Regions from separate parts of the Bacillus sp. S10(2024) genome, predicted to be linked through region 2. Evidence: riboswitches for the same ligand, from Rfam matches in the RefSeq annotation. Region 2 holds a riboswitch; each other region holds the start of a gene.

Region 1 (8,413 bases), 670 kb from region 2:
ATGAAAAAAGGGCAAGAAGAAGCAACACAAGGAAGAAATGCTGCTAATGAAGCAGACCAAGCATTTTCAATTATTATGAAAGACATTCATAAAATATCACATCAAATTCAAGAAGTCTCAGCGACAACAGAAGAAATGTCCGCTGGAACAGAAGAAATTAACGCTTCATTATTGGTAGTATCAGAAACTTCTACAAAAGTAGCGAAAGATACGAATCAGACTGTAAAAGCAATTCAAACACAAGCATCGTCAATTACAGAAATAACAAATCAATCTATGCAAATAAAAGGAAAAATCGAAGAATTAGAAGGATTGATTTCACAATTTAAAATTGAAGGATAAACATTATCTATAAATATAAGAGAAGGCTAATTAAAAAGCCCCCAATTTCAAAATGTGTTAGCGTTTAAGTAGTGGGGATTTGACAGTCGTCTCTTTTTCTTCTTTTTTGCAGCATTATTACTTCAATAAAATATCATGCAAGGACTTAAATAGATTGGTTATATATATTGATATATTTGGTAATCCTTTCATTTAATGGTGCTAAAAATTCTGTAAATCCCGAACTCGTTGCACAAACGCCATTTATATGATGTAAAGAAAGTTTCTCGTGTAAGAGAAATTCACCTTGATGTCCAAATACTTGTATATGCGCATTCATTTGCTCTGAATCTTCTTGTGTCGATACAAGGATGTAGTGAAATGCCTTTACAGGAATGGCGTGCGTTTTACAATACATATTTTCATTTTTTATGCCGCTTTGTGTTGTTATTTGAAACTGGAGAATTTCTTTGTTTATAGTAATGGAAAATGTTGTTGTTTTTAACTTTGTATCGGTGAACTTATCGAGCTCTTCAAGTTGCAACTGGATTGTAGTTTGATCTGGAAATTCGTAAATTTGTTGCTGGATTACTGTGCGAATTGGTAGCTCCATATAATAAATAATCTCCTTTTCTTTATGTGCTATAACATATAGAACAAAAGAACTAATATAAAAATTTCAAGTAATACATAAGGGTAATTTTTTATTGTTCATTAAAGAGAATACATGATGATTTATTAAAAAACAATATAAATTAATATAACATTTTGTATTTTAAAAACTATATATAAATGTCTATGGATATTCTATTGAGATAATTTTTTTCGATAGTGAAATGTTTTTAAGAACCTGTAAAAAAAATAAAAATTTTGCAGGATAAAAGAAATTTCTAGCGAAATAAGTAAAAGTTTGAAATGAAAAAATATTTCTTATATGATAAGGATAAAGGTTAGTGAAAAGTAGGTGAATGTATGTCAGTAACATTTTATTCATACCCAAAATGTGGAACATGCCAAAAGGCAAAAAAATGGTTAGATGCAAATGATGTAGCGTATGAAATGGTTCATATTGTTGAAAATCCACCTTCTAAGGAGGAACTTCGTAGTATATATGAAAATAGTGAATTACCACTAAAGAAATTCTTTAATACAAGTGGAATGCGTTACCGCGAGCTTGGGTTAAAGGAAAAGCTAAAAGATGCAAGTGAAGAAGAAATGTTGGACATGCTCGCTTCTGATGGCATGTTAATCAAACGACCAATTGTAACAGGCAGTAATGATGTAACGGTTGGCTTTAACGAAGAGCAATTTGAAAGCGTGTGGAAAAAGTACCAATAAGGTGCTTTTACATAATTAATAACATTCATTGGAGGTACAGACATGAGCATTCCAAAACAATTACGTTACTCTGAAGAACACGAATGGGTACAAGTTGAAGGCAACCAAGTTATTATCGGTATTACAGATTTCGCACAACACGAATTAGGAGATATCGTATTCGTTGAACTTCCTGAAGTTGGTGCAACAATTGCAGTTGACGAGCCATTCGGAAGTGTAGAGTCTGTTAAAACAGTTTCTGAATTATACGCGCCTGTAGCAGGTAAAGTTGTAGCAGTAAACGAAGATTTAAATGACAAGCCAGAGCTTGTTAACGAGTCTCCATACGAAGGTGCATGGATGATTAAAGTTGAGCTTGAAGATGCAGGTCAAGTAGAGAAATTATTAACTGCAGAACAATACGAAGAAATGATTAATCAAGACTAATCTAAAAAAGACAGCTGAGAGCTGTCTTTTTTAGTTGTGCGGTTTTTAAAGGTATTTGTATTATATGAAATGCCGATTGAAAAACCAACAAAAAGACCTTTCTTTTTAGGTGCGCAAGAACATCTGGCCATGCATAGAAGCGGTCAGGGCCCATTTCCTGCACCTCTACGTCAGAAGCTCCATCCCCCGCACATTCTAGACGAGCCGCTTCCGCTTTTAATCACAAAAATAAACAGGAAACAACATTAAAATATCGAATATACTATATACTAAAGACAAGGTTGTATCATAGTATATGCTGATCGGGTGATGCTAAGTGGTCTATGTGGAAAAAGTAATTATTGTTGAAGGTAAGTCAGATAAGAGAAAGATCGAAACGATTATTAGAGAACCGGTGGAAATTGTTTGTACAAATGGTACAATTAGTTTGTCGAAAATGGATGAACTCATTGACCAGCTGTATGATAAAGAAGTATATGTTCTTGTGGATGCAGATGATGCAGGAGAGAAATTACGCAAACAGTTTCGCCGAGAATTTCCACATGCTGAACATATTTACATCGACCGTTCGTATCGAGAGGTTGCGACTGCACCGTCATCTCATTTAGCGAACGTTTTATGGGGAGCTGACATTGACGTCTATACAGAATTTTTACGGTAAGGAATGGTACAATGATTGATTGGACAGGACATGAAGCAGAAGCTGCAGTTAGAGACCAAGAAAAAACGGTGTTATACGTATATACGCCAATGTGTGGTACGTGTCAGCTTGCGAAAAAAATGTTAACGGTTGTTGAGGCAGCGTTGTCTCATTTAGAAATTGGAATGCTGAATGTAAATTATGCACCGCATTTTGCGCGGGAGTATCAAATTGAAAGTGTTCCGTGTTTACTTATATTTGAGAAGAATCAGCTTGTAAAGAAAATATATGCATTTCAATCTGTGGAATATTTATATATGGAATTACAATAGGCGGCAAAAATTTTGCCGCCTCGACATATTTCTTGGGAAATAGTAAGGAATAAATGTTTTTTGGTACAGCTTTTGTCGAGAGAATGATACAGGAGAGCGCGTTATAAAAATGGAATGGTTATATGTAAAACGTGATATGAGGAGTGTGATAAAGATGAAATTGTATTCACTGCTTCAATCATTTGTAACATATGCCGATACGCAATGTCACTTAGAACCATTATTACCACAATTCGAGAAGATTGTTTGTTTTACTTTCCAAGATGAATGTTATTCATTAAATATTTCAAGAGAGAAAATTGAACTTATAAATGGTGCGGTGGGAACAGAACAGCTTGTTTGTTTTCAAGAAACAGATTTGCGATTGTTGATTACAGGGCAAGTCCGCTTGCAGTCGCTATTGCGCCGAAATGCGATTACATATAAAGGGACTTATCGAACGATGTTATTATTAGAATCGGTATTTCATATTTGCAAACCGTTAAGAGTTGGCGCTTAACTTTCAGAAAGTTTATTTTTTGCTAAAAATTTCTGTTGACATCTATTTCATGCGTTGATACAATTCAAAACATAAAATAACGAAAACTTCATAACGATAAAATCAGACGAAATTTATATCTGATTTTCTCTTATCAAGAGAGGTGGAGGGACTGTGCCCTATGAAACCCGGCAACCGTCAACTTATGTTGAAATGGTGCCAATTCCTGCAAAGCGAATGCTTTGAGAGATGAGAGGAAAGGATAATAGTAATTTATGTATATAAACCTTTCTGCTCATTTTAAAGCAGAAAGGTTTTTTTGTTGTCTCGGTGTAAGGAGGATGCTTGAACAACAAAACGTTTTTATAGTGATGGCGGAGAGCCGCTTACGCTTTTATAATCTAGCTTCAACGGCTAGCTCCTCGCGTCTAAGAACCTCCCGCACGAAAAGATAAAAAGCATCTTTTGTGCGCGAGAACCTTAGCCGATCAGAGCTGAACGAGCCGCTTACGCTTTTTAATTAAAAAAGAGGTGACATCTATGATCATATTGGAGAATGTAAAGAAAATATATCGTTCTAAACACGGTGATGTTACTGCTGTGGATGATGCGAATTTACAAATAGAAAAAGGCGAGATTTTCGGCGTTATCGGTTATAGTGGTGCCGGAAAGAGTTCGTTAATTCGCTTGTTTAATCAGTTGGAGAAACCAACGTCTGGAAAGATTACGATTGGAGCGCGTGTAATTTCGGCAATTACAGGTAAGGAACTTCGCGAAGCACGTCAAGAAATCGGGATGATTTTTCAGCACTTCAACTTGCTTTGGTCACGAACTGTTCGTGAAAATATTGCTTTCCCGCTTGAAATTGCTGGGGTGACAAAAGAGAAACGAGATCAGCGTGTAGATGAATTAATTCGTCTTGTTGGTTTAGAAGGGCGAGGAAATGCGTATCCATCTCAGCTAAGTGGTGGACAAAAGCAGCGCGTTGGTATTGCGAGAGCGCTAGCGAATAATCCGAAAGTATTATTGTGCGATGAAGCAACGTCAGCGTTAGATCCAGAAACAACAGATCAAATTTTAGATTTGCTTCTCGATATTAATAGGCGTCTTGGGTTAACAATTGTACTTATTACACATGAAATGCATGTCATTCAAAAAATTTGTAACCGCGTTGCAGTTATGGAAAAAGGGAAGATTGTTGAAAGTGGCAGCGTGTTAGATGTATTTCGTAATCCGCAGCAAGACATTACAAAGCGCTTCGTTAAGCAAATAACAGATTCTGAAGATGCGGATGAAGCAATCGAGCATTTAGAAGAGAAATATCCGGAAGGAAAGGTCGTGAAACTGCAATTTATTGGTGAAGCAGTAGAAAGACCAGTTTTACAAGATTTAATGAAGCAAGATGGAGTGGAAGTGAGCATTTTGCAAGGGAATATTGCACAAACGGCAAACGGGGCGTATGGAAGCTTAATTGTCCACTTAAATGGCGACGAAGATGTGATTGCAAAAGCAATTGCAACGATTCAACAAGAGCAAGTCGAGCTGGAGGTGATTGCACATGGATAATCTGCTTCAAAATGTCGATTGGGATACAATGCTAGAAGCTACCGGGGAAACGCTATATATGACAGCAATTGCCACACTGGCAACATTTGTATTTGGTCTTATTCTAGGGTTATTACTGTTCCTTACAGGAAAAGATAATTTATGGGAGAACAAACCAGTCAATGTTATAATCGGTACGTTTGTAAATATTTTCCGTTCTATCCCGTTCATTATTTTAATTATTTTACTGATTCCGTTTACGAAGTTTCTTCTAAACACAATTCTTGGAGCAAGTGCTGCACTGCCAGCATTAATTGTTGGAGCGGCGCCGTTTTATGCGAGAATGGTTGAAATTGCCCTTCGTGAAATTGATAAAGGTGTCATCGAAGCATCGAAAGCGATGGGGGCAAAGACGAGTACAATTATTTTAAAAGTACTGATACCAGAATCTTTGCCAGCACTCATTTCGGGTATTACAGTAACGGCGATTGCACTTGTGGGCTACACAGCGATGGCTGGAGTAGTTGGTGCAGGCGGTCTTGGGACACTTGCTTATTTAGAAGGATTCCAGCGCAACAATAGCGATGTAACTCTCATGGCAACAATTCTTGTGCTTGTAATCGTATTTATTATTCAAGTGCTTGGTGACTTCTTTACGAAGCGACTTGATAAAAGATAAAGAAGAGTTTTCGTCTCAGACGAAGACTTTTTATAAAAAAACTATTTAGAATATTTAGAAAAGAAAGGGTGTCAGAATATGAAAAAGGTATTATTTTCAGCACTTATTGCTGTATTTGTATTTGCATTAGCTGCTTGTGGTAGCGGCGAAAAAGATAAGAAAACACTTGTAGTGGGTGCTTCTAACGTACCGCATGCGGTTATTTTAGAAAAAGCGAAACCATTGTTAGAAAAAAAGGGTATTACATTAAAAGTGAAAAAATTCCAAGACTATATACTACCAAACCAAACGTTAGCTAGTAAAGAACTTGATGCTAACTATTTCCAACACATTCCGTATTTAGAGAAGGAAATCCAAGAAAAAGGATATAACTTTGTAAATGCCGGAAAAATTCATTTAGAACCTATGGGAATTTACTCTAAGAAATACAAAAGTTTAAAAGACCTTCCAAGTGGTGGAACAGTAATTATGAGTAATAACGTATCAGAGCGCGGACGTATGTTAGCACTTCTGCAAAAAGGCGGCGTTATTAAACTGAAAGATGGCGTAGATGTTGTAAAAGCGACAGAAAAAGATATTGTAGAAAATCCGAAAAACTTGAAATTTAAAACGGATGTTGAACCAGGTCTTACACCAAAGTTATATGAGAACAATGAAGGTGATGCAATTTTCATTAACTCAAACTATGCAATTGATGCAAAATTAAATCCAACAAAAGATGCAATTGCAATTGAAGGATCGGATTCTCCTTACGCAAATATTATCGCTGTTCGTAAAGGGGATGAAAACAGAAAAGAAATTAAAGAACTTATAGAAGTATTACATTCAAAAGAAATTCAAGATTTTATTAAGAAAGAATATAAAGGAGCAGTGCTTCCTGTAAGTGAATAAGGTGAAAAAAGGGCTGGAATTTCTCGGCCCTTTTTTCTTTATATAATTAGGAAGAAAGGTGTATCATAATATAATGTGCAGAATATTCCTGTTCGTATTTGTAGAAAAATTGTTACATTTTTTAACGTTTGCGATATCATTTTATTTGATATAAAATTAGAATGAGAATAAAATGAGAATGTGAACGTTTTAGGAATTTTTAAAATGTATATAGAGAATTATTGGAGGTATAGAGATGGCTGGTTCTACATTAACGATTAAAGATTTACATGTATCAATTGATGGTAAAGAAATTTTAAAAGGTGTAAACCTTGAAGTAAAAGGTGGAGAAATCCATGCAATCATGGGACCTAACGGAACGGGTAAATCAACTTTATCTTCTGCAATTATGGGTCACCCAAAATATGAAGTAACACAAGGTAGCATCATCATCGACGGTGAAGATGTATTAGAAATGGAAGTAGATGAGCGTGCACAAGCTGGTCTATTTTTAGCAATGCAATATCCAAGTGAAATTAGCGGAGTAACAAATGCCGACTTCTTACGTTCTGCAATTAATGCACGACGCGCGGAAGGCGATGAAATTTCTCTTATGAAATTTATCCGTACATTAGATAAAAATATGGAATTCCTAGAAATGGATCCATCAATGGCACAACGTTACTTAAACGAAGGTTTCTCTGGCGGTGAGAAAAAACGTAACGAAATTCTTCAATTAATGATGATTCAGCCAAAAATCGCAATCTTAGACGAAATTGACTCTGGTCTTGATATCGATGCATTAAAAGTTGTATCTAAAGGTATTAACGAAATGCGCGGCGAAGATTTCGGTTGCTTAATGATCACGCACTACCAACGTTTATTAAATTACATCACTCCAGATCATGTACACGTTATGATGAATGGTCGTGTTGTGAAATCTGGAGGCCCTGAGCTTGCACAACGTTTAGAAGCTGAAGGTTACGACTGGATTAAAAAAGAACTAGGTATTGAAGACGAAACAGAAGAGCAAGAAGCGTAAGAGAGGAGCATAAACATGACAATTGGTACATTACCTTTCGATCAAGATTCTATCCGTCAATTTGCAAGCGAAGCGAATGAAGCTGCTTGGTTGACTGAGTTTCGCTTACAAGCTCTTGCTAAAGCAACTGAACTTCCAATGCCAACGCCAGATAAAACGAAAATTGATAAATGGGATTTTATCGGCAAAGGTAAAACTACAAAGCAAGAGCCTGTAGGTTCTTTAGAAGAACTTCCAGAAGCAGTGAAAAATATAATTGATGAAAATAATAACGTACTTGTACAACGCACTGGTACAACTGCATTTGTTTCTTTAGCAGAAGAAGCAAAAACAAAAGGCGTTATTTTAACAGATATCGTAACAGCTGCAACTGAGCATGCTGAACTAGTACAAAAGTACTTAATGAAGGACGGCGTGAAAGTTGACGAGCATCGCTTAACAGCACTTCATGCTGCACTAATCAATGGCGGTGCGTTTGTATACGTTCCGAAAAATGTTGTTCTTGAAACACCGCTTCAAGCTGTATTCTTAGTAGACGGCGAAGAAGCAAATGTTTATAACCACGTATTATTTGTTGCAGATGCAAATAGTTCTGCAACATATGTAGAAAACTACGTGGCAAATGAAACTGTTACAGGTATTGCAAATATCGTGGCGGAAGTCATTGTAGAGCAAGGCGCACAAGTGAAATTTGGTGCAGTTGACTTATTAGCGAAAGACGTGACATCTTACGTAAACCGCC
Region 2 (8,413 bases):
CATGAATGGACAACTACTACTACAATCATTATGGGAACGATTGCAATCCTCTTAATCGTAGTCGGTGTTGTTTTTACTTCTTTAGATGATAAAGAAAATGCACAACCGCAGGGACAATTGAAAAAAGGGTTACTGACTCTAATTGTTTCGACTGTTGGTTATTTTATGTATGTAATCATTATTCGTTGGTACAATATCGATGGCTGGTCTGCTATTTTACCTCAAGCAGTTGGTATGTTTGTTGGAGCAGTTATACTGACATTTAAGCATAAGCCATTTAACAAATATGCAATTCGTAATATCGTATCTGGTCTACTTTGGGGAACAGGAAACTTATTCTTACTTCTTTCCTTACCACGAGTTGGCGTTGCAACAAGCTTCTCATTATCTCAAACAGGGATTGTCATCTCAACGTTTGGTGCAATTGTCTTCTTAGGTGAAAAGAAAACAAAACGTCAAATGGTATTTATCGCGCTTGGTAGTGCTTTAATTATTGGTGGGGCTGTTCTACTTGGTTTGGCAAAAGCTTAATGATATATCCTAGTTTCGGAAATCCTACTTTCTGAAACTAGGATTTTTTTGTATACAAGCCTTTTCTTTTTACAATTCTCTTTTATCAATGTTATCGTTTTAGCAATACATTTCCTACAGGAAGGATCAAAAAATATGCAAAAGAAACAAAGAGTACTGTTTATTGGTGCAGGTCGTATGGCTGAAGCCCTTTTTGCTGGGCTTCTTCATACAAGTAAAGAGCACATTGCTGAGATTATCGTATCCAATCAACGAAATCAAGAAAGGCTTACAGAGTTGCGTGAAAAGTATGCTGTTTCTACAACAACAGATTGGAAACAATATGCGGCAGATGTTGATGTTATCGTCTTAGCAATGCCTCCAGAAGCGCATGAACAACTGTTAACTGAACTCTCTCCACTTGTCAGCAATCAGTTTATTGTAACAGTTGCAGCTGGTATTGGACCTTCTTATTTAGAACCAAAGCTTCCTAAAGGTGCTGCCGTTGCTTGGATTATGCCAAATACAGCTGCTACAATCGGGAAATCCATTTCTTTATATACAGCAGGCTCTTTTGTAAGCAAAGAACACCTTGAAATTTTGCAAATGCTCGTAAAAGGTATTGGAGACGCACAATTATGTACAGAAGAAGAAATTCATCAACTAACAGCTGTCACAGGAAGCGCCCCTGCCTTTCTCTACTATTTTGCCGAGAGCTTAATTGAAGCAACAAAACGGTATGGTATCGATGAGATAACTGCAAAGCATCTCGTAATTAAAATGATTACGGGGTCTGCTTCTATGCTAGAAAGTGAAAACAATCCTGCTATGCTTCGTGAGCAAGTGACAACACCCGGCGGCGCAACTGCAGCAGGTTTGAAAGTATTATATGAAAATAATTTTATGAACATGATACAAGAGGCAATTGAAGCAACAAATAAAAAAGCTAGTGGAAAAGCAATTTAATTTTAGGGATTTAAGGTCATTAAGCAGATGTTTGATGACTTTGCTTTTTGTTAAACTGAAAATTCGAAATATTAATAACCTAATTGACAATGTTTTTATCTCAGTGGTAGTATTTTGAATAATCAAAGCAACACAAAATTTAAAACTTGTTTATTATGTTTACTCATTGTATCCAGAGAGGTGGAGGGACTGGCCCTGTGAAACCTCGGCAACAGGTTCGCTTGCGAATACTGTGCCACTTCCTGCAAGCAATTTGCTTGAAAGATAGAATGAGGGACTTTGTTTATAAATGTGCGCACATTTATAAACACTCAATTCCCTCTTTTTATATACGAAAAGAGGGAATTTTTATTTCCCTCATAATTGTTGGCCAACAAAAAAACAAACAATTTAGGGAGGAACAAAACATGAAAAAGAAATTTTTACCTGCTGTCGCATCTGTTTTAGGAGCAAGCTTATTATTAACAGGATGCGGTAGCTATAATAAAGATAACGCGAACGATGCAAAAGCAAAAGATAAAGCACCTGATAAACAAGTACTTAACTTAGCATCTCCTACTGAAATTCGTACGATGGATACGGCACGTGCAACAGATACCGATTCTGGGCAAGTGATGAGAAACGTATTTGAAGGCTTATATAACCTTGGAGAAGGAAACAAACCTGTTCCTGGTGTCGCAAAATCTCATGATGTTAATGCAAATAAAACAAAATATACGTTTCATTTACGAGATTCAAAATGGTCCAATGGAACACCTGTTACAGCGAAAGACTTCGTATTCGCTTGGCAACGTGCTGTTGATCCTGCAACAGCTTCTGAATATGCTTTCTTATTCTTTGACATAAAAAATGCGCAAAAGATTAACAATAAGGAGCTTTCGTTTGATCAACTAGGTGTAAAAGCAATTGATGATAAAACATTGGAAGTAGAGTTAGACCGCCCTGTGCCTTACTTTATTAGTTTAACAGCGTTCCCAACATTCCTGCCTGTTAACGAAGAATTCTTTAAATCACAAGGCAAGAAGTACGCTTTAGAGTCTAACGCATTAATTTATAATGGGGCCTTTACATTAGAGAATTGGAAACATGAACAAAGCTACCAATTTAAGAAAAACCAAAACTATTGGGATAAAGATGCTGTAAAGTTGGGAGAAATTAACTTTAATATCGTGAAAGAGAAATCAACAGAGGTAAACCTATACGAATCTAAACAACTTGACCGTGTTGTTTTAACATCTGATTTAGTTGATAAATACCGTAAAGATTCTAATTTTAAAGAACGACCAGCTGTCGGTGTACAATTTTTACGCATGAACCAACAAAATAAAGTACTACAAAACATTAATGCTCGCCAAGCTATTGATAAAATAATCGATAAAAAAGCTTTTGTAAATGTTCTATTGAATGATGGCTCTCTTCCAGTCTACTCGCTTATTCCAAAAAACTTTGCAAAAGGACCGAACGGAAAAGACTTCCGCGCTGAAAATGGTGACTTAACAAAAGAAAGTCCAAAAGAGGCTCAAAAATTATGGAAACAAGCACAACAAGAACTTGGACCAGATAAAATTACACTAGAACTTTTAACAAGCGATACGGATTTATCAAAGAAAACAGGAGCGTATTTAAAAGAGCAACTTGAGAAAAACTTAGAAGGATTAACAGTTACATTAAAACCACAGCCTCGTAAGCAACAAGTAACTTTATTATTACAAGGCAATTATGAAATTGGTATCGATGGCTGGAGTCCAGACTTTGCTGATCCAATTACATTCTTAGAATTGTTCACAACCGGTAATCCATACAACTTAGATCATTATTCTAATAAGGAATTTGATGATTTAATCAAAAAAGTAAAAACAGATCTCGCTGGTAATGAAAAAGCACGCTGGGAAGCTTTAAAACAAGCAGAAAAAATCTTATTTAAAGATGCGGTAATCTCACCTCTATATCAAAACGGAAAATCTTATTTACAGCGCTCTTATGTAAAAGGTATCGTTGAGGTTGATTTTGCAGGTCCATTAAACTTTAAATGGGCAAGAATCGAAAAGTAATATACAAAAGGTATCCCATTTAAGGATACCTTTTTCTTCTACTAACTCGATTGCCGCTTGAATAATTTTCTCCGTCTTCTTTTAACGCACCATATAAGCTTTGTCTTCTAAATGAAAGGGATCACTTACATTTATTTAGAAATATTCAAGACCGATACTCGTATAAACAAACAAGAAACTGGAATACAGTTAATATAGAACTAAATAAAAGTGTGACTAGCAGACTCATATGTAAAGATGGATGAAAAATAGTAATTGCTCCCCAAACACTTATACTAAACAAGAAAAATTGAACAATGACTCCCGCTGGTTTCAACCATATCCTTGTTTTTTGTTTTGTAATCTTCACTAAAAATCCGATAACTGAAAATAAGGTTAATGCAATAAATGCTAGCCATCTTCCATAGGCAACATCATAAGGTTCAATTTGACCCGGGAATATGAAATGAATAATACGAAATAATAGAATACCAATACCGATACAAATAATTAATCCAAGTAAACATTCTATACTAGCCTTAAATAGAGATTTTAAAATTGGCTTGTTTTTCCCTATTACTCCTAATATTTCACTTAACATGCCAACTGTAAATAGTGCAAAAAACCATATAAAGAAGTAAAAAGGGGTTTCTAATTTCAATAATTCCGATATTGAGTAGAATAACATTTTCCACATGTGTTCTTTCTCACCCTTTCTTATTCTTCTATATCTTCAAACTGCAAATTCGTAGGTTCTTCAGAAAGAGTCTCATAAAAGTTTTCCGCTAAGTCCGTTGATGCCACTTTTTCATCAACTTCATCTAATCGAAAACTATCCGCCCATATGCAGCCTTCTCCTGATAATAAAATGCCAAATGCAATTCCGATCGCCTCTTCTTTTATATCCAGCACAACTGAATAAGGCTCCCAGTTTGTCGTATTTTTAATTGGACGATTTTGCATATTATCCATAGCTAATGGCTCTGTATCTTTTCCATCCACACGCATCCACAGTCCTGCCCAATCTTTCACACTTTTACTTTTAATAAATGCCGTTAGGCGCAAACGTTTTCCCTTGTATTTATCAGCTTTAAACATTTGCATAAGTGTTGTAAATCCACCATGTGTAACATCCTCTTTCGCTTTTATATAAGCTGATGTTTTTCCTTGATGAACAGTTTCATAGTCTATTCCCATTTCATATTCTCCAGGGTGACTTCCACTTAACACCCATCCTTTCGGTAATCCTTTTTGCATTGAAACGCCCTCCCTTGCTATATAAAATGATTGAAAATATGTCCGATACCTTTTCGGTGGTAAATGAAACATACCTTTAAAGGCTCTAGTAAATGCTTCTTGTGAGGAAAACCCATACTGCACTGCAATATCTAATACAGATCGATTTGTCATCACTAATGCCTGTGCTGCATATGTTAATCGTCTCTTCCGAATATATGAGTTGACGCTCATTCCAATATTATCTTGAAAAACCCGATGAAAATGATACATAGACATAGCACAATAAGAAGCTACTTCTTCTAAAGTCAGTTCTTCCTCAATATGCTTTTCCATATAATCAATTGCACGTTTTAATAGTTCACCATACCTCTGCACACTCACCACTCCCTTTGCGTTTCCAATTTAACACAAATATTCCATATATTTTTTGATTTAAATTGCGATATTTCTCTCTTCGACACATAGAAATTAGAAAATCTTTTCGTACTCATGCCGTTTCCTGCAATAACAGGGTGTCTAGCAAAAAATAAGTGATTGCTCCCACAAACATGGCATTTTCTAGCTCTTTGGAACAATCACTTTTTCTTTATATTTCATCTTCTTATTATAAAAAAATATTCCTTTCCCTTACATAAAAAGATAAATATTGGAAAAACTTTATTTGAAAACAACTAAGGAGGCTTTACAAAATGAGAATTTTATTTTCAATCCTTTTGGCATTCATGCTATTACCTGCAATGACAGGCTGTACACCTAAGAAACAGGATACAACTACTGATAAGAAAACGACAGAAGGTGGAAAACAAGCAGCTAACCAAGATTTAAAATTAAGCTTTAATGAATTTGATTTAAAAGCAAACTACAAAGATACAAAGAAAGACTACGAAGCTGACTATAAACATAAAACAGCAAGTGACAAGCCCGAGGTAAAATTAGACGATAGTAAAACAAATGAAAAGCTAGCTGGAGATGAAGCATTAACAAAGCTCACTCCACTATTACAACAACTAAAATTTGATAAAGACACAAAAGATGAAGATGTCATTAATCAAGTAGTAGATGTATTCCAACTGGACAAAGACTATGAAAAATTCGACTTAGAAGTTGTCTTTACAGATGGAACGAAAAAAGAATATAAAATGCCAAAGTAAAAGGTGCACTCTAAAAGTACACCTATATATATCATAAAAATTCGAACAGATAGTAATAAAGTAGCCCTTTTAACTTTCGTCTAAAGGGCTACTTTATAATTTCTTTATTTTCATTAAAACATTTTTTATGAAATCTTTTCCCATCCATTTTGTTATAATATACTTCATATTTCTCTCTCGTAGTTGGATCAAAGTATATTTCTCCTGTAAATACATACCCATTGGGCACTTCTGTACCATGATTATCTTGTAATCTTTTATCTTTTCTCTTAGCCATTAGTAAAATAAGAAGGAAAATAATGATCTGTACAAAAAAATAGATTACAATACCTTTCCACATACTATTCAACCTTTTCTACAATAACAGCTGTACCATACGCTACAATCTCACTCATATTATGACTCAAGCTTCCTGAATCAAAACGAACCATAATAATTGCATTTGCGCCCATTGCTGCGGCATTTTCAACCATGCGGTCTAACGCATATTTTCTTGCGTCCTCAAGCATCTCTGTATACTGTAAAATCTCTCCTCCAAATAACCCTTTGAATGCAGCCATAATATCTTTCCCTAATCCTCTTGCTCGCACTGTTAATCCAAATACCGTTCCTAACGTCTGTTTCACTTCATAACCTGGTAAACCCTCCGTTGTTACAACAATCATTTCATTCAACTCCTCTCATTATTATCATTATCGATAATGATAATAATATATGTGAAAAATGTCAACATTCCTCCATTCCAATTAAATATTTATAGTCCAACAAAATATCTCTCATAAAATAAAAATAACTTTGTTTAAAAACAAAGTTATTTCGCTTCCTTCTCTTCTTTTTTAAAGCGGTCATAATAATTAACTGCTGTAGATAGGTGCACCTCAATATCGCGAATTAATGAAGTGTCGCCTTCTTTCACTAATTGGTCTAATTTTTTCACCGCTTGTTCTGTTTCATTTAAAAAGCCTGTGTATAATTCATTTTCTTTTTCTTTTGATTTTGGAACCCGAATTTCTTTACGCACATTCTCAATATCTGCTAACGTATTATCCTTTAACTTTTGGACATCTTCTTTAAACTTCGGAAGTTTCATTGCCTTTCCAGAATCCTCTTCCGCTTTTTTCCAAAGCTTCATAGCTTCATTTACTTCATTGTTAATTTTGTCTTCATATTGACTATGTACAGATTGGTACACCTTCAAATCTTCAGGATTGTCTTCTTTATGGTTTGTTTGCTCTACTTTTTCTTTCGTTTCTTGTTTTGCTTCCTTATTACTAGTACATCCTGCTAATAGTAATGCACTACTAAGCAGAATCACACCCCAAGCTTTTTGCTTCATTTCAAACTGCTCCTTTTGTTCACATGTCTTCTCTCATTATTATAGCGATAACAAGTAAAAATTTACACGTATCTGCTCTCATTTATAACTACAGCAATATTCTGTTCACAATATCGTCACTTTATCCACATTGCTTATATGACAATCCCCTTTTCTAGGTAAGAAGAATAAAACCGGCAAAGCAATACAAACTAAAAATAGAACATTTATGTAAATCAAAAAGGAGAAGACCATATTATTAAAATGGCCGACACACTTACAGAAGGTATTATAAAACAATTTCCAAATAAATTTTAATAGTGTAAAGCTCCTTCCTAAATCGGAAGAAGCTTTTCTTTTCGTCCACTACTGTAACAATTCAATACTTAAATTGCGGTTCTGTTTGCAAGTAATAACCATTTCTAACATGTCCTACCCAGTTCGCAAAGAATTCTCTCCATGAAACACTGTTAAAAAATGCGTCTATAGATTGTGTTTCAGAATTCCAGTCTAATATTAAAAATGGAGCATTTCCTAACTGCCAAATCCCTCTATTAACATCCGTTCCAGTTTCTCGAATTAATAATAATGGTAACCCATATTGATAACCCATCGATGGTTCAATTTGTGAAAACGGAGTCCCTTCCCAAAATGGTGTTTGCGGTTCAAATGGCCCAACATTTGTTCTTAAACCTTGAACAAAAAATCTTTGAAAATTGACCGCTACTAATCCATAACTAGATAATATCATTCTCCGTATACTTGTTAATGGCGCTTCAGGATATTGATCACTTCGAGGGATTGTACGAGGAAACAGAAGAGCTTGTTCAATTTCTAAAATAAGTCGATCTAAAAATTGTTGTTGCAGTTGATTTAAAGTATTTACTGTACTTAAAAATACAGGAATTCGAAAAGCTTGATCAATTGCCTGCTGCAGCTTTACAGAATGATAGACACCTTGTTCAGTATTTATATAAGGACTACCAGTTATGTTTTCTTCCATTAGTATCTCTCCTTCCTTTTTGTTAATTAGTATATGTAGTTTAAAAAAGAAAGTTTGGACACCCTCAAGTCACAAAAGTAAAGGGAATCTATTCCTTTTGATCAAAAAATTGGTTTATCACCGTAACATGGGGTTGATTTTTTGAAAGTGAATCATTTTCAATACACGGAACGAAGAGTGGCGACTCCTGCGGGAATAG
Region 3 (8,391 bases), 1.3 Mb from region 2:
ACAATAATATCAGCTTCTTCTTGTAATAAAGGAGCGATCTTAAATGATGCGACTCGTCCACCACCAATGAAAACAACACGTTTATTCTTTATTCGCACCGTTAATGGATACATATACACTCTCCCTTATCATTTCTTTTGTACGTTTAATGAGCATATTTTGAAACACCAGATTTTTACTTAAATAAGGACATAGCACAATATGAGAATGGTTGTATTTCCGAACCGTTTTTTCAATTCTCTTCATTAACAATCCTGTGAATAAAAGATACGGAAAAATAACAATCGGAGCATTTGTTATTTGAACAAGTTCACGCAGCTTCTCTTCAAATTGTGGCTGAGCTGCCGCTAAATAACATACTTCGACCGTTGCTACTTCACCTGCCTCTTCCAACAATAGCGCGATGTCCCTAACATCTCTTAACGTTTCCTCATCACTACTCCCTCTTGCTACAAGTAAAAGAGTAACTCGTTTTCCAATTTCCTTAATTCCGCTTCCATCTAAAACTGCAGTAACAAGTTCACGAGAAACTCCAAATGGATTTCCATATGAAATAGACACATAAGGAAATTGTTTTTGTAACTGTCCTAACACCTCAGGAATATCTTTTTTCACATGAACTGCCGCTAATAAAAAGACAGGAACAATCACAATTTGTGTTGCCCCTTGTTGTACACAAGCTGTAACTCCCTCTGCAATAGAAGGAGATGCTAATTCTAAAAAGCATAATTCCTGAATAGGAACTGGTATACGCTCCATACACGATGTAACAAAAGCAGTCGCTTCTTCACACGCTTCCTGTAAACGACTGCCATGACAAATATAAAGTACTGCTTTCATGTTAAAGCACTCCACTAAGTGGATACGAATGTTCAAGCGTTTGTTCAAACCAATGAATTTTCTCGCGAAAGCGTACAACTTCACCAACTACAATCATACTCGGATTTTGAATTCGCTCCTCTTCCGCTATAGATACGATACTTCCTAATGTGCCTGTAATTGTACGCTGAGATAATGTTGTTCCCCACTCAATCATCGCTACTGGTGTGTCTTTATTTTTTCCATATTTCAAAAGCTGTTCACATATATACGGAAGATTACTTACCCCCATATAAACAGCAAGTGTATCGACGCCCTTCGCTAAGTTTTCCCATTTCACTTCCTCTTTTGCACCTTCTTTACGGTGTCCGGTTACAACTGCAAAACTTGTGCTAGATTCGCGGTGTGTGACAGGAATTCCTGCATAAGCAGCTGCTGCAATCCCTGCTGTAATCCCTGGAATAATCTCAAACGGAACACCATGTTTCACCAATTCCTCTGCTTCTTCGCCGCCTCTTCCAAATACAAATGGATCCCCGCCTTTTAAACGCGTCACAATCTTTCCTTTCTTTGCATACTTCACTAAAAAAGCATGAATCGTTTCTTGCTTCATCGTATGGTAGTTCGGAAGTTTCCCGCAGTAAATTAAATCCGCTTCTGGCTTTGCATAAGAAAGCAATTCTTTATTCACAAGGCGATCATATAAAATGACATCTGCTTGTCGAATACATTTTACGCCTTTCACAGAAATTAACTCTGGATCACCAGGTCCTGCACCAACAATGTACACTTTCCCCATACTTCCCCCTCATTTCTTCTATAATGTAAAACTTCCATCAGCAGAACCTTTTCTATTAATGGAAGTTGACAATTTTTCTTCTTACTTCTCGTTAATGCGGGATAAAACAAAAGCTGCACCTCTTCGAATCTTCTTTTTCTCGTATAAAGAAATTTCTTTCACTTCCGGCAAAGGTAAAAAATATTTTTCAAGTTCCACTTCAACGAGACGGAATGCTTGCTCTTCACTTTGCGCAACAACGACTACAGGGACAACACCATTTGCTAAAACCGCTTCAAAATGATATAAATCCATATTGTTCCCCCTCCTACGATGCAATCACTTCTTCTAAAATCGTATCTAATACTACTTGTAGATTCGTTACTCCAACACGACTAACAAATTCATAAAACGTTTCACTAGGGAACTTATTTTCCTTAAAATATGTTAAAAATGCAGTAAGAACATCGGGCAAGTCTTCACCATCTATTTTTCCCTTTAGCTTTTCATTGTAAGCACCGCCGTGGAGCAGGGTTCCACCTACATAAATTTCAAACGCTTCAACTATCCCCTTTTCTTTCGTTTTCATTTTGACACCTTGCAAGCCGATATCAGCAATTTGTCTTTGGCCGCAAGAGTTTGGACAGCCGACCATATGAATGCGAACAGGTACATCTAATACAAGCTGTGCGTCTAAATAATCTGCAATATTACGTAATCTTTCTTTCGTCTCCACTAACGCTAAATTGCAATACTCAATCCCTGTACAAGAAACTGCATAACCGATAAATGACTTTGGCACTGCAGAAATTGCTTCAAATAATGGTTCTTGCAATAGTTCATCAATATTTTCTTGCAGCACATTCGGAATAATAAAGTTTTGTGAATTACACGTACGAATTTCACCATTCCCATACTGCTTTGCAATTCTAGCAATCTCATACATTTCTTCTGCATGCAGACGACCAACTGGCACATTAAAACCAATATAGTATCGATTATCTTGTTTTTGCTTATGAACACCGTAAAAGTAACCAGCATTCCAACCTTTTAAGGCGCTTTCTCCTCTCTCATATAAAGGTCCAGTATATTGTAATAGCTGCTCTTTAAATTTTTCTGCTCCCCAATCTGCAACAAGAAATTTTAAGCGGGCAAAGTGGCGCTTTTCACGATAACCAAAATCACGGAATATCGTTGCAATCGCAATTGCTACCTCTTTCACTTGCTCCGGTAAAACAAATACATCTAATTCTTCCGCCAAATATGGCCGCGCTGATAAACCGCCTCCTACTTTTACATGAAAACCAATGATTGTCTCTCCGTTAACTTCTTTCGTTGCAGGTGTAAATGCTATGCAGTTGATCTCAGCATTTGCTGAATTGTACACATTTGAACTAATGGACATTTTAAATTTACGAGGCAGATTTGAAAATTCTTCATTGTGTTGAAAATATTCATATACCTCTCGCACAATTTCTTGTGTATCAAACAATTCATTTTCGTCAATTCCAGCGAGTGGATTCCCTGTAATATTACGTGTAATATCACCGCATGCACCAGCTGTCGATAAACCTACTTTTTCTAATCGCTCGAAAATGTCTGGAATTTTCTCAATTTGTAGCCAATGAAACTGAATCGCTTGACGCGTTGTGATATCAAGTACATCACGTCCGTAATCTTCTGCAATAGAAGCAAGAGCCTCCACTTGTTCATTTGTTATAATTCCAGATGGAATATTCACACGCATCATAAAATATCCCGCCTCTTTTGGGCGCTGCAAATATAGTCCTGCCCACTTAAAAGAATCCCACTCCTCTTTCGGAATAGACGCAAATCCACGTTCAGCATAATATGGAATATCTTTAAAAATTTCTAAACCGTCTTTTTCTAATTTCTTTTTCTCTGTTATATTTAATTTTTTATTGTTTGCCCACACTTTTTCATAACTCATCTTGTTCCCTCCCTAGATAAAGTGAAACTTTACTCAGTGGTGGTGCTTCATCCCCCACCTATTTTCTTTAGAAAAGCGGAAGCGCTCGTTCAGAATCGCAGGACACTGGAGTTGGAAAACGATCTTCTATTGATCTTGAGGTGGGGTCTTACTGCCCACGAATGGCGGGATAAAGCTTCGTTTTTGCAAATAAGCAATAATTTGCTGTGCGCACTCTTCAATCGAATAACGATGTGTTTCCACAATAACCTCAGCTTGAATTGGCTCTTCATATGGAGAGTCAATTCCCGTAAACTGCTTAATCTCTCCGCTTCTTGCCTTTTTATACAACCCTTTTGGATCACGCTTTTCACACTCTGCAATCGGACACTTTACAAATACTTCAACAAACTCATCTTGTTCTAATATGTCACGCACTTGCCTGCGATCTTCTCGAAATGGTGAAATAAATGCTGTAAGTACAATGCTTCCATTATCAACAAATAGTTTCGCCACCTCACCGATACGCCGAATATTTTCTGTACGCTCATGCTCGGAAAATCCTAGATCTTTATTTAAACCGTGACGAATATTATCTCCGTCTAATACATAATTACCAGTATTCTTCTCAAATAATTTGCGAGCTACCGCATTGGCTACTGTGGACTTCCCAGAAGCTGATAAACCTGTAAACCATAGAACAAAACTATGATTCTTATTTTGTTTTCGGCGTTCTTCTTTTGAAACAGATGCTGCATGCCAAGTAATATTTGTTCCCATCTATTTTCTCCCCTTACTTTGTCACAACTTCTTTTTGCAACCCACGTATTAAGACTTCTACTACTTCTTTACGACTAAACGTACTTGGTGGTAATTCTCCATTTCGTAAAAGCTCTCTTACCTTTGTGCCTGATAAAATGACATGTGCTTCTTTTCCATGCGGACATGTTTTTGTTGATGCCATTCCCTCACATTTTGCACAATAAAAACTATGTTCAAAAAAGAGGGGCGTAATCCCTAACTCTTCTACTGTAAAATTGTTAAAAATCTCCTGTGCTTCATACGTACCGTAATAATTTCCAACACCCGCGTGGTCACGGCCAACAATAAAATGTGTACATCCAAAGTTTTTCCTGACAAGTGCATGAAAAATCGCTTCACGAGGCCCCGCATATCGCATCGCCGCTGGAAATACCGCTAAGAAGACACGATTTTTTGGATAGTAGTTTTCAAGAAGAACTTCGTAACTTTCCATTCGAACATCAGCTGGAATATCATCTGACTTTGTTTCACCAACGAGCGGATTTAAAAACAAACCGTCAACAATTTCAAGAGCCGCTTTTTGAATGTATTCATGTGCCCGATGAACTGGATTTCTCGTTTGAAAACCGACGATTGTTTTCCAGCCACGCCGCTGAAACTCCGCTCGTGTTTCACTTGGATCTAAATAATAAGCAGCAAATTTTTCTTTTTCAATTCGTTTCACAAGCGTAATTGGTCCTCCTACATACACATTAGGACGATCATATAATTTCTTAACGCCCGGATGTTCGTCTTCTACCGTTTTATAGACAAGAAATGCCTCTTTTTCTTTGTTAGACGTGTACATTTCTTCAACTTGAATCACACCATAAGTCACACTATCTTTTACAAGCCTAACCTCTTCCCCTTCTTGTAATTCTTTCGCTTTTTCTTCTGTTATAGGTAATGTAATTGGAATGCTCCATACCTCTCCATTTGTTAATCTCATTTCCTCGACTACGGATGTATAATCACTTTCCCCTAAAAAACCAGTAAGCGGGCTATATCCACCGATAGCAATAAGCTCTAAATCACTTAATGCCACTCCATCCAGCTCAATTTCCTTTACAATATGTGCTGTTTCATATGTTGTATCAATTCGATTCACTAATGTTTTTCTATCACTCATTCTCTTCTTCTCCTTTTTTATCAGCCTTTATTGATAATGCAGACCACATTCCGTTTTTGTCTTTCCGGCCCACCGTCCATCTCTTAAATCGCTGCCTTCTTGCACCTGCACAGTGCACGTTTCACATCCGATGCTCGGATACCCAATATCATGAAGTGGATTGTATGGCAAATTATACTTGTATACGTAACGCCAAACTTCCTTCCAAGTCCAATGAATAAGCGGACAAATTTTAACAGATTGAAATCGATGATCTTGATTAACGAACTGCGTATTTTTTCTCGTTTCAGACTGCTCTCTTCTCAAACCTGATATCCATGCTTTCCTACCTGTAAGTACTTCTTCTAACGGCTTAATCTTTCTTAATTGACAACAAAGGTTTGGATTATTTTCCCATAATTTATTGCCATGCTCTTTTGCTTGTTCTCCAAGCGTAAGTTCTGGTTGTTTTTCAATAATATTCAACTTAGGATATTGTTCTCGTACTTTTTTGATTAAGTCGTACGTTTCTTGAAAATGAATATTTGTATCTAAAAATACAACATTTGCAGATGGATTTACTTGGTTAATAACATGCAATAAAACCATTCCTTCTATCCCAAAGCTGCATGCATACACAATATCCTTCCTATAATGTTCATAGGCCCAGCGCACCGCTGCTAAAGCACCTTTCGTTTCATCATCCTCCGGAAATGAAACAAAATGATTTTTCCAAGTTTCATACGTTAACATCGTTCTCCCCCTTCATATAATTCATACAAAAAGACGGCTTTAATCTAATAAAAATAGATTAAAGCCGCCTCTAGTTTTTCTAGTCAGCATGCTTATTTCAAACGTACTTTTTCACTTTTTTCAAGTTGAATCACTTTACCATCTTGCACAACAATTGTAATTGAGCCATATTTCATATCAGCAAGCATCGCTTGAATCTTACTTACTACTTCCTCAAATTGTCCGCGCTCCCCCATGAACAGCCCCTCCTTTTTTCATAAAAAAAATCTTTCCCATTTCGAAAAGACTGTTCCGGTAACGTATCTACCTTATCTTCCAAAATGGATTCCATTTTGCTGGAAGTAGCACCTTACTTTTATAAAGTAGGTTGCCGGGCTTCTTTGGGCCAGTTCCCTCCGCCGCTCTTGATAAGAATTTAATTATATTTGCATTTTAACACAATTCTGATTTTTTTCAATCCTAGTTTTCCGATAAATTTTATTTTTTTTTAAAAGAAGGCATTGTTCAACTAACCATCGGTGGGGGATGAAAAAGCCTCCACCGATGGAAGTTTCACTTTATACAAATTCCTTTACACGTATGCGATCATTTCCGATAATATTATCATACGATTCCCTCTCAACAACAACATGAGAGTTTCCGTTTTCCACAAACACAACTGCCGGTCGACGAATGCGATTGTAATTATTTGCCATCGAATAACCATATGCTCCTGTACAAGAGATAGCCAAAAGATCACAAGAAACAACTTTCGGGAGCGCTACATCCCAAATGAGCATATCCCCGCTTTCACAACACTTACCTGCAATGGAAACAACCTCTTCAGCAGATTCATTCGCTCGATTTGCTAGCAATGCTTCATAACGAGCTCCGTAAAGTGCTGGTCGAAGGTTATCTGTCATGCCACCATCAACCGATACATACTTGCGAATGCCTGGAATATCTTTAATCGCACCCACTGTGTACAAAGTTGTTCCTGCATCCCCAACAATACTACGACCTGGCTCTACCCAAATTTCTGGAAGTGGATATCCACACGCTGTAAACTGCTCGCGTACCGCATCTGTTACTGCTTGCACATATTCACCAAGAGCAAGCGGTGTATCTCCTTCCGTATAACGAATTCCAAACCCACCGCCTACATTTAATACAGGAGCTACGTAATCCATTTCTTTTCTCACTAATTCTAAGAATTTGTGAAGCACTTCAATTGCACGAACAAATCCTGCCGTTTCAAAAATTTGCGATCCAATATGAGAGTGAATTCCTAACACATGATAATTCGATTTTTCTAATGCATTTTTCATTGCTTGTAATGCATGCCCTGTTGAAATACCAAAGCCAAACTTAGAATCATCTTGACCTGTTGTAATATATTCATGCGTATGCGCTTCTACTCCCGGAGTCACACGAAGCAGAACACTGGCAACTTTCCCGTATTCTTTCGCTAAATCATGCAATACTTCTAGTTCCAAAAAATTATCTACAACGAAACACCCGATGTTAGCTTCTAATGCCATTCTCATCTCTTCTTCTGTTTTATTGTTGCCATGAAAATGGATACGTTCAGCTGGAAATCCTGCTTGCAGCGCTGTATATAACTCTCCGCTAGACACAACATCAAGTGACATATTTTCTTCCGCAGCTAATCGGCACATTTCCATGCACAAGAACGCTTTGCTTGCATATGCTACTTGGTAAGAGAACCCACACTCTCTAAAAGCACGATGAAATGCACGACATTTCTCACGAATTGTTGCTTCATCATATACATAAAGAGGTGTACCATATGTCGCTGTAAGTTCAGTAGCATCGCATCCCCCAATTTCTAAGTGTCCTTGCTCGTTAATTCGGCTTGTGCCGTGTAAATACATGTGAATTCCTCCCTTTTTCTCAAAAACATCTATATATCCATTTTAATTTTTCGACATATAAGTCGTTGCTATGCAGAATACAACATAAACGCTACTTGCTTCTTCCTTTTGTTTTAAACATCGCATGTGGTAGGAAACGCGGCCAAATGCCCTTGACACCCCCTAAAAAGAAGGGAGGTTTTTTTGTCGTTCTTTTCACATATATATTCCATGCCTTAGTTGTTCATATTATCCCTAATTAGGTAAACAAAAAACGCGCGGAACAATGTTCACACGCGTTTCTTATTGGAAGAATATATGATGAAAAAATAAACTTATTGTTATTTTC
Region 4 (8,413 bases), 900 kb from region 2:
AGATAAACGCCAATGACTCCCCAAGCGCAGCTCTTTGATAAACATCAAATGCTCTATAGAGTGAAAAGACATACAATATAGTCATAAAGCTTGATGAAGTTACTTTTTTACTCATTTTATAGACACAATAATAAGTTACGCATGCTGTTGCTATTGTATAAATTATTATATAAGTTCTATAGGAAACTACTAAACTGTATCCTAAATTCAATAAAATAGCCATTGGAAATAGAAAAAGGTTAGAATAAAACCAATTTGTTGCATAACCATATCCATTTAAAAAGGTACTATCAATGTAAAATGGGTATTGAGATGTTTTAATTGCTTCAGCTAATCCGAATATGCGATTAAAATGGAATCCTATATCATCTCCTGCCAATACTAAATCTTTGTCCCAAAATAAATTCATTTGTATAATAGTACATATGAATATAAGGGCGATGATAGCGGAGAATGCTAAAGCATCTTTTTTATTAACCTTTATTAACTTCACGATTTTTATCCTCCGTATATTTTGATTTATACATATCATGGAAATATAAGGTTATTTTACCAAATTTATATCAACAAATAAACAGCGAATATTTTGTCGAATTTATGAATGAGAAGAAAAAAAGGTATTACTTATAAAGAAGAGGAAATGTTTGAGTGCTATATTTATCCCGCATTAACGGGCAGTAAGCCCCCCACCTCAAGATTGAGAGAAGCGAAGAAGATAGGTAGGAGTAGTTCAATGGTCCTATGGTTTGTAAAGTCAGAAAAAACGTTACTTGTAAAAGAAAATATATCAAAATAAGAAAGCAGAGTAGATCTGCTTTCTTATTTTTTGATTTTCGGTAATAAAATAAGATACAAAATTGCTATAACAAATGGAATCCAGTTAAGAAAAGGGAAGCGGAAATAAGTGACGAGAATCATACCGGTGAGAAGAACGCTGAGGACGGCATAGAAAACGCTATGCTTAGGTGTATACCAATATAACGTTAAGCCGACGAGAGCCGGGATAAGGAAATGAATAAGAGCGATGAGAAAGAAGAGCAATGGAAGTCCCTCCTTTATTGTGTACTTACTATATAATATCCACATTTTGTTAGAATGATATCTTATTTTATAAAAAAATGTTTGAAAAAACGACACAATTCGACTCGTTATTTGCAAGAGATTTTTTGTATAATGTTATTTCTTAAATTCAATTTAATAATATAAACACTATCAAAATAGTTGAAAATTTGTAAATCCATTTAAACAGCTGGTATGGAGAGATGATTTGTTTTTGTATTGCACGTGGTAGGGAATCGATTACATACTTTTACCCACTTAAAAAAGTGGTTTTTACGTTGTTTTTTAATTGGACGATATTTGATATAGAGATTTTGCAGTAGAGGAGCCAGAACATGATTAGCATGTCGTTACAAACATTTAAAGTACAAACATATTATATTTTAGCACTGATGCTGTTAGGCTGGACATTTACTCCGTTTTCTCCGCACTTTTTAGGAATCGGTCTTGGTTTTCTCGTGAGCACATATTGTGTTTGGATTTTAGGGCGCCGCATTGAAAAAATCGGAGAGAGCATAGTAAAAAAAAGTAAGTCACCAACTCTTGGTATGATAAACAGATTTGCAGCAGCAATACTTGGTGCCATTATTATGTACGAGATTGAGCATCATATGGTGATGTGGGCATTTGCTGTTGGGATTATGGGCGGGTATATATTAATTGTGATTAATTTAGCATATTACAGTATGAAAGATGTGAAGAAATAGGGAAGAGGCTTGCGAGATTACTCGTAAGCCTCTTTTATATGTAAGTATGCGCAATTACAAGAAAACATGGGCTTTGTCGGTGAATACTTGTTTTCTTGCAGTCACAACATACTTATTCACATTAAAGTCAGGTTAAGCGATTGGACCGCCAAGGTTTACAACTGTTTCAGAAACAGTATCAAATTTCTTGAAGTTTTCTTTGAACTTATTTGCAAGTTCAGTTGCTTTTACTTTGTAAGCTTCTTTATCAGTCCATGTTTGTTCTGGCATTAATACTTCATCAGGTACACCGGGAACATGAAGTGGTACTTCAAGACCAAAGATATCATGTTTTGCTGTTTCAGTGTTGTCAAGCTCGCCGTTTAACGCAGCTTGCACCATTGCGCGTGTATGACCTAAGTTCATACGTTTTCCAACGCCGTATTCGCCGCCAGTCCAGCCAGTGTTCACTAAGAATACTTTTGCATCATGCTTCTCGATCTTTTCACCAAGCATTTCTGCGTAGCGAGATGCATCAAGTGGTAAGAATGGAGAACCAAAGCATGTTGAGAATGTTGCTTGCGGAGAAGTAATACCGCGCTCAGTTCCTGCTAGTTTACTAGTGTAACCGCTTAAGAAATGATACATAGCTTGCTCTTTCGTTAATTTACTGATTGGAGGCAACACGCCGAATGCATCAGCAGTTAAGAAAATAATTGTATTAGGATGACCTGCAACGCTAGGTAATACGATGTTATCAATTGCATCAATTGGATAAGCTGCACGTGTATTTTCTGTTAATGCAGTGTCATCGTAATTTGCAATGCGTGTATGTTCATCAATTACAACGTTTTCTAAAACAGAGCCGAATTTAATTGCGTCAAAGATTTGTGGCTCTTTCTCACGAGATAAGTTCACACATTTTGCATAGCAACCGCCTTCAATATTAAACACACCGTTATCAGACCAACCGTGCTCATCATCACCAATTAATTTACGGTTTGGATCAGCAGATAATGTTGTCTTACCTGTTCCAGATAAACCGAAGAATAAAGCAACATCGCCTTCTTCGCCTACGTTTGCAGAGCAGTGCATAGAGAAAATGTCTTGCTCTGGAAGTAAGTAGTTCATGATAGAGAAGATTGATTTTTTCATTTCACCAGCGTATTCTGTGCCGCCGATTAACACGATACGCTTTTCAAAAGAAACGATAATAAATGTTTCTGAATTTGTGCCGTCAACTTCTGTATCTGCTTTAAAGTTTGGTGCAGATACAATTGTGAACTGTGCATCATGATCTTGTAATTCTTCTTCAGTTGGACGAATGAATAATTGGTGCGCAAATAGGTTATGCCAAGCATATTCATTAATAACTTGAAGAGGAAGACGGTAGTTGCGGTCTGCTCCTGCAAATCCTTTGAATACGAATAGTTCTTCCTTATCTTTTAAGTATTCTAGCACTTTTGTATATAATTTATTGAAATGTTCTTCAGAAATTGGTTGGTTAACAGATCCCCAAGCAATTTTGTCCGTAACAGATGCTTCGTCTACAATAAATTTATCTTTCGGAGAACGTCCTGTATATTTTCCTGTTGAAACAGAAACTGCGCCAGTAGAAGATAATTGACCTTCTTTTCTCATTAATACCTTTTCCGTTAATTGCGGAACGCTCAATTGAACCTGTGCATTGCTTCCGTTCAATAGTTCATGTAATCCAATTTGGACATTCGCAGTACTCATATTTATATACCATCCTTTATTTGATTTATGAATATTCATCGTAATCCCCACCAAAAGTATAACACAATCATATAAATAATGTATACTATTTATTTGTTTTTGTTTGTGTTATTATATTATTTTTTTCCATAAATTTCTGGTATGAAAAACTTATAGGAATATGTGTATTTGGATTGACAAATGAAAGTCATTTCTTTAGTATAGTTGAGGACGGATACTCTCTTATCCCGAGCTGGCGGAGGGACAGGCCCGATGAAGCCCGGCAACCTCACTTGTATGGACAACAAACAAGTGAATAGGTGCTTAAACCTGTGCGAGGCGAATTGTCTCGAACGATAAGAGCGAAGGGCAAAAAGCAGTATGCAAGTAGCAAATACAACCTTTCCTCTATTAAGGAAGGGTTTTTCTTTTGCACTTGTGTGGGAAAATACATGAATGTCGCAGTTTGTGGCAAATTAAGGATGAGTTCCGTACAATATATACAATTACTGTAGGGAGGTTTACCACATGACAAAAAAACGTCATCTGTTCACATCTGAATCTGTAACTGAAGGACATCCAGATAAAATTTGTGACCAAATTTCTGATTCAATTTTAGATGCAATCTTAGCAAAAGATGCAAACGCACGTGTAGCTTGTGAAACAACAGTAACAACTGGTTTAGTATTGGTAGCGGGAGAGATTACAACTTCTACTTATGTAGATATCCCAAAAATCGTTCGTGAAACAATTCAAGGAATCGGTTATACTCGTGCAAAATACGGATTCGATGCAGAAACTTGCGCAGTTTTAACATCTATCGATGAGCAATCTGCTGACATCGCAATGGGTGTTGACCAAGCGTTAGAAGCACGCGAAGGTCAAATGACTGACGAAGAGATTGAAGCAATCGGTGCTGGCGACCAAGGTTTAATGTTTGGCTTCGCATGTAATGAAACAAAAGAATTAATGCCACTTCCAATCTCACTTGCTCACAAATTAGCTCGTCGTTTAACGGAAGTTCGTAAGGATGATACATTACCATATTTACGTCCAGACGGTAAAACACAAGTAACAGTTGAGTATGATGAAAATGGTAAACCAGTTCGCGTCGATACAATCGTAATTTCTACGCAACATCATCCAGAGATTGCTTGGGAACAAATCGATCGCAACTTAAAAGAATTTGTTATTAAACCAGTTGTACCAGCTGAATTAATCGATGAAGAAACAAAATTCTTCATTAACCCAACTGGCCGCTTCGTTATCGGTGGACCACAAGGGGATGCTGGTTTAACAGGTCGTAAAATTATCGTAGATACTTACGGCGGATATGCTCGTCACGGCGGCGGTGCATTCTCTGGTAAGGATGCGACAAAAGTTGACCGCTCTGCAGCATACGCAGCTCGTTACGTTGCGAAAAACATCGTAGCAGCAGGACTTGCTGACAAAGCAGAAGTACAACTTGCATACGCAATCGGCGTAGCACAACCAGTATCTATCTCTGTTGATACATTCGGCACTGGTAAAGTATCTGAAGAAGTACTAGTAGAACTAGTTCGAAGCAACTTCGATCTTCGCCCAGCTGGTATCATCAAAATGTTAGACTTACGTCGCCCAATTTACAAACAAACAGCAGCTTACGGCCACTTCGGACGTACTGATGTAGATCTATCATGGGAACGTACAGACAAAGCTGAAGCTTTAAAAGAGCAAGCTGGTCTATAATAATAGGAAGAAAAAAGCTTTGCGCGTGTGCGCAAAGCTTTTTTCTATTTATGGGAATACATAAAGTTTTCTCTTGCGTATTTTAAAAATAAGCAAGAATGTTTGACTATGTTATATGGTCGTTTCACAAAAAATGCGGTTGGTTTCATTCATTTTCATATCAATAAGTCAAACGTTATTTATTGAATGTTACTTTCCCTTTAACACCATCCACTTTTATCTTATCGTTTTTAGCACCTAAGATTGTTACGTTTTTTTCAATACTATTTATATCGGCTGATCCATCCCCAATCTTAGCCCGTACTGATCCATTAATATCTTTAATAACAACTGCCCCATTATTATTATCGACATTGATGTCAGATGACACATTGGAAATATTAATTTTCCCATCCCTATTTGTTACACTAACAGTCCCCTTAACATTGGAAATGTCTATATTTCCATTCACATTAAGAATGTTTATATCTGAATCCAATTTAGAAACTGTAATAGCTCCGTCTCTATGGTTTTCTTTAAATTCCACTTTTACGTTCTTAGGTACTGAGAGTTTCACATCAACCCAAGTTTCACTACTACTAAAGAATTGCCCATCAAAAGAAGTATTTAAGTTGGCGACTCCATTTTTTTCTGAAAGGTCTAGTTTTAATTTGTCTATGCTGATTCCTTTTGCTTTTGCATGAATAGAAGCTTCTATTTTATCCGATGTAGAATTTGTTGAAATATCAATATTACCATTACGATTATCTAATGTTAATTTTTTAACATTAGAGGCTGATAGTTCCAGTTTTTGTTCCTTTGTTTCACTTTCAGAACTAGAACAGCCAGTAAGGATTAAAGTGATTAACGTACAAAAAATAATTAATTTTTGCTTCATTTTGCTTTCCTCCAGTCTTTAAACAACATCTCTTTTCACAAAAATGGGATACGAAACTAAGTGCATGATGAATAGATGAATGAAGATTAATACAAGAGCAAAGCTTAAGGACATTCCTTCTACAGGTGGACTCTCGTATATAAAATTCGATAAGTCTGTATTAGAGAAGATAAAATATTGTGTCCAACTGAAACCTTTTAATGAAATGCTCATAACAAAACCTGTAATTGTTATTAAAAGAGAAAAGACGATTGAGAATGTTGAACTTTTAAATGCAGCTGAAATCATAAATGCGAAAGTCGCAACAATAAGTAAGAAAGGAATTTTAAAGAGTAAGCTACCAATTAGTGCTTGAAGGACACTTGTTTTTTGAACGACTTGATCTTTGACGAATAAGTAGTCGCTGTTTATGCCATCAAATCCTAAAAGAATACCACTAAATAGAATTGAAAAAATAAAGGTGATTCCGACTAGAAATAGTCCAAATAATAAAGTCGAAATATATTTAGAAAAATATATTTGTGTACGAGTAGCAGTTCGAGTTAATAAAAATTTAATCGTCCCGGATTGAAATTCACTTGCGACACTTTCACCAGCTATTATTAAGGTAAGAATAGAAATCGCTACTAAAAAATTTGTACTTTGTCCAATTGTAAAGAACCATGCATTGTTTTCTGGTTTTATATTGTTGTCAATGTAATACTTATTTAGTAAAAATTTTTTTTCATTTTCGAGTATTTCCAGCGGTAATGTTTTAGATTCTTTTTCAACTTTAAGTAATGCATTTTCTTCTATAAGAGAGGTTTTCCAATCATCTCCATAGTTAACTTGATGAGAAAATTTTACATTTAGAAATTGCACTAGAATAAATAGGACCATAACTCCTATCATGACCCAAGTTCTTTTACGTTTAAAAGTTTTCATGTTTTCATTCTTGATTAGATTAAGCATTACGTAGTTCATCCCCTGTCATTTCGATGAATTTGTCTTCTAAAGTGGTTTTAATCGTTTGAACACCATAAACATTTACTCCACTTCTTGCTAACGTATCACTAATTTCTGGTATACGTTCTTTACTAATTGTAATATTGATCATATTTTGGTTTGTTACAATTTCTGCTCCTACTAATAACTTTTGAAGTACTGGAATAGCTAAATCTGTTCGGTCTACTTCAAATTGAACACAACTTATCTTTTCTTTTGTAATATCTTTCATGTCATGTAAACCTACCATATAACCCTTATCAATAATGGCTATACGGTCACACATCATTTCCATTTCAGCCATTTGGTGACTTGATACAACAATTGCTACATTTTCACTTTTGGCTAGTTTCTTTAAGTGAAGTCTTAAATCACGAATACCTTTAGGGTCAAGTCCATTTGTAGGTTCATCTAATAGTAGAAGTAAGGGCTTGTGTACTAAAACAATCGCAAGAGCGAGCCGTTGTTTCATTCCTAAAGAATAAGTCGAAACTTTGTTATGAATACTTTTCTCCAACCCAACTAAAGATACCACCTCATTTAATCGTTCGTTAGGGACACTGGGTGTCATTCGAGAGAAGTGAAGAAGATTATCATAGCCAGATAAAAATTTGTACAAATCAGGATTCTCAACAATTACTCCTACATGTCTCATTGCTTCTTTAAAATTGTTATCTATGTTTTTTCCATTAATTTCAACCGTTCCGCTAGACTTTGAAATTAATCCAACTATCATTCTAATTGTGGTAGTTTTTCCAGCTCCGTTTGGACCGAGGAGTCCAAGTATTTCTCCTTCATTTACATCAAACGATAATTGATTGACAAGTGTTTTTCTTCTAATTTTTTTAGTTAAATTGTTTATTTTCAAGATACTCATTTTTTTCATCTCCTTATGCATTTTAATTTTCAACTCAATACGATGAGTCGTGTTCTTAGTTATCAACGTATCAAAATGAATGTAATAAAGCACAGTGACAAAATGTAATAACCTTGCTATGATAAAAATATAATGATGGAAAATATATACACTAGGTGAAGGTTTTTTAGTGGGAGGTGCTTATACGGTTGATTTCAGTACAAAATAAATTACTTTGGCAGCATTGGCTAATCGTATTCATTCGTATCTTTTGGATCGCTGCAGTTGCAGTTTTAACGTATCAAGATAATCCTACATTCCCCTTTGAAAGTGTTTTTTGTATGACATTAATACTGTATGTCATACCTGTAATATTATATAAAATTCGATATGAACTATATTTATTGGCCGAGATCATATTAGTGGGAGGGCTTTCACTTTATCTTGCACATACGTATCATCTAGCACAGTTTTTTTCTCCTGCAATTTTAACATTGGCATTTT

What was found. Region 2 has a riboswitch for S-adenosylmethionine ahead of AB1280_RS17040 (ABC transporter substrate-binding protein). Riboswitches for the same ligand answer to the same signal wherever they lie in the genome.
Region 1: it holds a riboswitch for S-adenosylmethionine, as region 2 does, so the genes downstream of both, AB1280_RS20410 (methionine ABC transporter ATP-binding protein) here and AB1280_RS17040 (ABC transporter substrate-binding protein) in region 2, are expected to answer to the same signal.
Region 3: it holds a riboswitch for S-adenosylmethionine, as region 2 does, so the genes downstream of both, AB1280_RS10760 (YezD family protein) here and AB1280_RS17040 (ABC transporter substrate-binding protein) in region 2, are expected to answer to the same signal.
Region 4: it holds a riboswitch for S-adenosylmethionine, as region 2 does, so the genes downstream of both, metK (methionine adenosyltransferase) here and AB1280_RS17040 (ABC transporter substrate-binding protein) in region 2, are expected to answer to the same signal.

Annotation. Positions count from the first base shown of each region.
Region 1 covers NZ_JBFLUR010000002.1:4,027,156-4,035,568, forward strand. Annotated here, with positions in the region: gene AB1280_RS20375 (methyl-accepting chemotaxis protein) at 1-342, shown strand, start outside; gene AB1280_RS20380 (DUF3978 family protein) at 488-934, opposite strand; gene AB1280_RS20385 (arsenate reductase family protein) at 1,294-1,659, shown strand; gene gcvH (glycine cleavage system protein GcvH) at 1,702-2,085, shown strand; gene AB1280_RS20395 (toprim domain-containing protein) at 2,402-2,746, shown strand; gene AB1280_RS20400 (thioredoxin family protein) at 2,758-3,057, shown strand; gene AB1280_RS20405 (hypothetical protein) at 3,212-3,556, shown strand; SAM riboswitch class I at 3,684-3,791, shown strand; gene AB1280_RS20410 (methionine ABC transporter ATP-binding protein) at 4,076-5,101, shown strand; gene AB1280_RS20415 (methionine ABC transporter permease) at 5,094-5,759, shown strand; gene metQ (methionine ABC transporter substrate-binding lipoprotein MetQ) at 5,838-6,650, shown strand; gene sufC (Fe-S cluster assembly ATPase SufC) at 6,886-7,671, shown strand; gene sufD (Fe-S cluster assembly protein SufD) at 7,687-8,413, shown strand, end outside.
Region 2 covers NZ_JBFLUR010000002.1:3,360,171-3,368,583, forward strand. Annotated here, with positions in the region: gene AB1280_RS17030 (GRP family sugar transporter) at 1-531, shown strand, start outside; gene proC (pyrroline-5-carboxylate reductase) at 667-1,476, shown strand; SAM riboswitch class I at 1,642-1,747, shown strand; gene AB1280_RS17040 (ABC transporter substrate-binding protein) at 1,884-3,527, shown strand; gene AB1280_RS17045 (hypothetical protein) at 3,673-4,203, opposite strand; gene AB1280_RS17050 (helix-turn-helix transcriptional regulator) at 4,224-5,078, opposite strand; gene AB1280_RS17055 (YusW family protein) at 5,435-5,896, shown strand; gene AB1280_RS17060 (hypothetical protein) at 5,985-6,236, opposite strand; gene AB1280_RS17065 (YbjQ family protein) at 6,238-6,561, opposite strand; gene AB1280_RS17070 (hypothetical protein) at 6,708-7,232, opposite strand; gene AB1280_RS17075 (hypothetical protein) at 7,591-8,214, opposite strand.
Region 3 covers NZ_JBFLUR010000002.1:2,087,181-2,095,571, forward strand. Annotated here, with positions in the region: gene AB1280_RS10720 (NAD(P)-binding protein) at 1-113, opposite strand, end outside; gene AB1280_RS10725 (sirohydrochlorin chelatase) at 82-840, opposite strand; gene cobA (uroporphyrinogen-III C-methyltransferase) at 842-1,618, opposite strand; gene AB1280_RS10735 (DUF3906 family protein) at 1,700-1,912, opposite strand; gene AB1280_RS10740 (nitrite/sulfite reductase) at 1,926-3,548, opposite strand; gene cysC (adenylyl-sulfate kinase) at 3,675-4,307, opposite strand; gene sat (sulfate adenylyltransferase) at 4,321-5,457, opposite strand; gene AB1280_RS10755 (phosphoadenylyl-sulfate reductase) at 5,485-6,189, opposite strand; gene AB1280_RS10760 (YezD family protein) at 6,282-6,425, opposite strand; SAM riboswitch class I at 6,495-6,603, opposite strand; gene lysA (diaminopimelate decarboxylase) at 6,747-8,063, opposite strand.
Region 4 covers NZ_JBFLUR010000002.1:4,262,311-4,270,723, forward strand. Annotated here, with positions in the region: gene AB1280_RS21660 (hypothetical protein) at 1-493, opposite strand, end outside; gene AB1280_RS21665 (hypothetical protein) at 820-1,041, opposite strand; gene AB1280_RS21670 (ATP synthase subunit I) at 1,395-1,766, shown strand; gene pckA (phosphoenolpyruvate carboxykinase (ATP)) at 1,899-3,485, opposite strand; SAM riboswitch class I at 3,705-3,827, shown strand; gene metK (methionine adenosyltransferase) at 3,993-5,192, shown strand; gene AB1280_RS21685 (hypothetical protein) at 5,368-6,069, opposite strand; gene AB1280_RS21690 (ABC transporter permease) at 6,088-7,020, opposite strand; gene AB1280_RS21695 (ABC transporter ATP-binding protein) at 7,013-7,930, opposite strand; gene AB1280_RS21700 (response regulator) at 8,119-8,413, shown strand, end outside.